Regions from separate parts of the Sphingomonas humi genome, predicted to be linked through region 2. Evidence: predicted binding sites of a transcription regulator. Region 2 holds the regulator's gene; the other holds the start of a gene.
The links. Region 2 encodes LexA, which represses DNA repair genes until DNA is damaged. Its sites were predicted from a motif close to GTTCCNCNCTTGTTCT; they were not measured.
Positions count from the first base shown of each region.

Region 1 (2,454 bases), on a different contig from region 2:
GGTCGCCGACCTGCTTCAGGCCGAGGCGAACCAGCATGTGGGTGGCTTGCGGCGACAGGCGCAGCGCGGCGACCGGGAGCGGCGCAAGTATCCGGGCAAGCTCGTCCGGGCTGGCGAGACGCGCGCCGCGGCCATAGCGCGCCAGTGCCCAGGCGGCCCCGGCGGTGGGCGCAATCGCCGCGCGGGTGCTGACCGCCATCGCGGCAAAGCGCGCCTCGATGTCGGCAAGAAGCGCGGCCTCGCCCCCGAACAGGTGCGCGACGCCGGTCACGTCGAGCCACAGCGCGTCGGCGCCGTCGACCTCGACCAGCGGCGACCAGCGGCTGGCCCAGCGCGCGGCCGCGCGGAGCCAGGCCGCTTCGCCGGCGACGTCCGCCGCCTCGGCCTCCAGCGCGGGATCGAGCGCGCGGGCGTCGGCCAGCCGGGCACCGGGCGCTGCCCCGCGCCCGGCTGCGGCGGGAGTGACGGCGTGGATCAGCTGGCCGTGGCGGCCCTCGACGGTGAGGACCAGCGGCCGGGCGAGCGCTTCCCTTCGACGCTGCTCAGGACAGGCCTCAGGCGCGGCGCTCCCATTGGCCCAGCGCTCGATCGCCAGGTTGGGGAGCCACAGGGAGCAGATCCGCCGGCTCATCGCCGACCACCCACGAACCGGGGTGCCGCAAGCGCGAGCGGAACAGCTCGGCGGTCCAGCGCGGGGTGCCCGGGGCCTTGGGGTCGAAGGGATGGGCCAGGCTCGGCGCGCTTGCCAGCCGCCAGCGTTCGCGCGCGCCGGACAGGTTGGCCGCGCCAGCCAGGCGGATCAGCCAGCAGGCGACCCCGAACCGCTCCGCCGCGACCGCCAGCCGCCGCGTCGCGGTGAAGTCGAGCGCCTGCGGATCGCCCCACAGTTCGCCGATCACGCCGCCTAGGCCCTCGCATCGAAGGCCCTCCTCCATCGCCCACAGCGCGGCCCTCGAATCACGCGCCTCGACATGGATGAGCTGCCGCCCGGCGGGCCCGAGCCCGGCCGCATGGACCCGCCCGCCTTCGAGGATGGCCATGCGTTCCTGCACCCACAGCAAGGGCTTGGGCGTGTCGAGATGACGGAGCACGAAGCCGGTCCAGCCGGCATCGCGGGGCGAGGAAGGAAAGAGTTCGGAGAGGGTCGGCTGCGCAGGTGAAAGCGCGGCATCGTGCGCCGCACGGGAAGGGAACCGTACCACGGCATCTGCCGGTGCACAGTTTTCTCCAGCCGCACGGGGACCCCCGCCGGCGACGAGATGAAGACCTCGTTCCACACGACTCGCAACGCTCTTGTTCTGCTTTTGTTCTTATTCGCGCGAGTCAGCGAACGGAGTCAATCGGGCGACTCGCGGGGGCGTTTGTCAGTCGTCTGGAGAGGAGCGGACGCGACGAAGCAATCCACTGGCGCTGGCCGTGGATTGCTTCGTCATGCTCGCAATGACGAAATGCGAGCCTAGCGCCCGATCATCGCTTCCGGGCGGACGACGCGGTCGAAGGTTTCGGCGTCGACCAGGCCGAGTTCCAGCCCTGCTTCCTTCAGCGTCAGCCGCTTCTTGTGGGCGTATTTGGCGATGCTCGCGGCATTGTCGTAGCCGATCTCGGGCGCCAGCGCGGTGACCAGCATCAGGCTGCGCCCGACCAGTTCGGCGATATGATCCTCGTTGGCGGTCATCCCCTCGACGCAGCGTTCGGCGAAACTGACCATCGCGATCGACAGCAGTTCGACCGAGCGCAGCACGTTCGACCCGATCAGCGGCATGAACACGTTGAGTTCGAAATGGCCCTGCATGCCGCCGACGGTCACCGCCTGGCCGTTGCCGATCACCTGCGCGCAGACCATCGTCAGGCTTTCGACCTGGGTCGGGTTGACCTTGCCCGGCATGATCGAGCTGCCCGGCTCGTTCTCGGGCAGGCTGAGTTCGCCAAGGCCCGAGCGCGGACCCGAGCCGAGGAAGCGGATGTCGTTGCCGATCTTGGTCAGCGCGACGGCCAGCGTCGCCAGCGCGCCATGGAAGAAGACGAGGCCATCACGCGCCGCCATTTCGGCGAACTTGTTGGGCGCGGGCTCGAACCGGCTGCCGGCAATGTCGCTGATCGCCTGGCACATGTCGTCGGACCAGCCGGCCGGTGCGTTGAGGCCGGTGCCGACCGCGGTGCCGCCGATCGCGAGCTTGCGAAGGTTGCCTTCGAGCGCACCTTCGATCCGCTTGCGGCAATTGACCAGCTGCGCGGCATAGCCGGAAAATTCCTGGCCGAGCGTCAGCGGGGTCGCGTCCTGCGTGTGGGTGCGGCCGATCTTGACGATCGAGTCCCATTCGCGCGCCTTGGCGTCGAGCGCGGCGGTCAGCCGGTCGAGCGCGGGATAGAGCTGCTGTTCGGCGCTGAGCACCGCCGCGACGTGGAGCGCGGTCGGGAAGCTGTCGTTGCTGCTCTGCGACTTGTTGACGTGGT
Region 1 covers NZ_BAAAZD010000001.1:734,661-737,114, reverse strand. Annotated here, with positions in the region: gene ABD729_RS03625 (Y-family DNA polymerase) at 1-631, opposite strand, end outside; gene ABD729_RS03620 (ImuA family protein) at 555-1,202, opposite strand; gene fumC (class II fumarate hydratase) at 1,457-2,454, opposite strand, start outside.
Region 1: ABD729_RS03620 (ImuA family protein) is a predicted target of LexA. The motif match lies at 1,296-1,311, and genes of this name have one in related genera.

Region 2 (2,454 bases):
CTTCGGGCGGGCGAATCGGCAAGGATTTCAAGCGGTGGACCTCGACCAGGCGCGGATCATGGGCGGGCTGTACGGCGAGGGCATCATCGCCTGCCCGGCGGCGTTCAGTGCTGCATGGGCGGACCGGATGGCGGCCGACATCTGGCGCGTATGGGACCGGGTCAAGGACAAGCCCGCTGCCGCGCGGACCGCACCGCTTTTACGTCGAGGTCGCGCCCGAGGACGTGTCGGGGTTTGTCGACATCGTTACCCACCCCTGATTCGTGGCAGTGTGCGAGGCGGTGCTGACCTGCGACTATCGCATCGTCGAAGTCGGCTTCGACATCCCGTTCCCGGGGGCGGAGGACCAGCCGTGGCACCGCGATTTCCAGGCCCCGCCGGCAACGCTGGAGGGGCGGCGCCTCAATAGCCTGGCGTTCAACCTGACCGCGGTCGACACGCGGCCCGAGCATGGGCCGTTCGAGATCGCGCCGGGAACGCAGTGGGATGCCATCGAAGGGGCGGTCGACGGCATGTTTCCCGATCAGTCGCTGTGGGGGCGTTATCAGGAGCGCGCGGTGCAGAAGCTGCCGAAGCGCGGCGACATGTCGGCGCGGTCCGCGCTGACCATTCATCGCGGGACCGCCAACCGGTCAGACGAGCCGCGGCCGGTGCTGGTGGTAGGGGTCGATGCGCCCGATGCCGGCAATGCCGGGCACCATGACCTGCAGGTGACGCGCACCTATCACGACGCGCTGCCGGCGCGGGTGCGGGATCACCTGACCTGCCGGGTGGTCGACGCGCTCGAGATGATCGAGCAGAACCATGTGATCGAGGGGCTGCTGTAGCCTAGGCGTCACCGCAGCGCAGGCCGGGACCTCCGCCGGCTTGGCGCTTCAATCGCCCGGAGTCCCGGCCTGTGCCGGGACGACGGCTTAATGGTAGCGGCGGATCAGCCCGGCGAGCTTGCCCTGGATCTTGACCCGGCGGGGGTCGTAGCGCTGCGGTTCGTGGCTGCGGTTGGCGGGGTCGAGGCGGACCATCTGGCCTTCGCGGCGGAAGGTCTTGAGGGTCGCTTCGGCATCGTCGATCAGGGCGACCACGATCTCCCCCTCGCGCGCGGTTTCGACCTTGCGGATGAGGACATAGTCGCCGTCGAGGATGCCTTCGTCGACCATCGAATCGCCGCTGACTTCGAGCGCATAATGTTCGCCCGGGCCGAGCAGGGCGGCGGGTACCGGGAAGCTGTCCTGCCCCTGCAGCGCCTCGATCGGGGTGCCGGCGGCGATCCGCCCGGCGAGCATCAGGTCGATGGTGTCGTTGGCAGGCACCACCGCCCGGGGCTGCGGCGCGACGGGGGCGGGGACCGGGGTCGAGCCTTGCGTTTCCGGAAGCCGGACGACTTCGAGCGCGCGGGCGCGGTTGGGGAGGCGGCGGATGAACTGCCGTTCCTCGAGCGCGGAGATCAGGCGGTGGACCCCCGACTTGCTCTTGAGGTCGAGCGCTTCGCGCATCTCATCGAAGCTGGGGCTGACGCCCGACGCCTTGAGGCGCTGATCGATGTAGGTGAGAAGTTCGCGTTGCTTGACAGTCAGCATGGTTCACGCAGGCCCCGGATGTGAACAGACGGGGAACGGGTAAGGAACGTAAGCGGGGGTGTCAAGCAGCTTTGTTGCGCCCGCGAGCGCAAGGAAATTGCCGAGCAGCCGGAGGCCGTGCGTGCTGGCGATGCTCTCGGGGTGAAACTGGATGCCGTGGACGGGCGCGTGCGCATGGTCGAGCGCCTGGATCGTCCCGTCGCTGCCGTGGGCGGTGGCGGTGAGGGTCGGCGGGAGGTCGGTCGCGACCAGGCTGTGGTAGCGGGTCATGATGACGGGCGAGGGCAGGCCGGCGAAGAGTGGGCCGCCGTCGTGGGTAATCGGGTCGGTCTTGCCATGCATCGGGGCGGCACGGGCGATGGTGGCGCCGGCGGCGAGCGCGATGGCCTGATGGCCGAGGCAGACCCCGAGGAGGTGCTTTCCCGCCGCGATGCAGGCGGCGGCGAGGGCGACCGAGATGCCGGCGTCGGCGGGATGGCCGGGCCCGGGGCCGAGGAGGAGGGGGCCGGGGTGGGCGAGGGCCTCGTCCACACTCAGCGCGTCGGACTGGGCGACGGTGACCGTGGCGCCGAGCTGGCGGCAATAGTCGACCAGGGTGAAGGTGAAGCTGTCGTGGTTGTCGACGACGAGGAGGTCGATCGCCACGACAGCGTCACTTGCCTTGCGCGTGCCGGCGGCGATCAGTTGACCGGCGCGCCGCCGAGGATGCGGGTGCGGGCGGCGCGGATAGCGTCGTCGTTGCGGGTGACGCCGAGCTCCTTCTGCGCGGCGGCGATCCACTGCAGCGCGATCTCCTCGCCCGCGCTGCGCTGGAGGCCGGTGACCTCGCTTGCGACCAGCTGCGGGTTGGTGGCGGCATTGCCCGGCACGACCTTGT
Region 2 covers NZ_BAAAZD010000002.1:1,195,356-1,197,809, reverse strand. Annotated here, with positions in the region: gene ABD729_RS13685 (phytanoyl-CoA dioxygenase family protein) at 270-827, shown strand; gene lexA (transcriptional repressor LexA) at 915-1,577, opposite strand; gene ABD729_RS13675 (anthranilate synthase component II) at 1,581-2,222, opposite strand; gene ABD729_RS13670 (peptidylprolyl isomerase) at 2,258-2,454, opposite strand, start outside.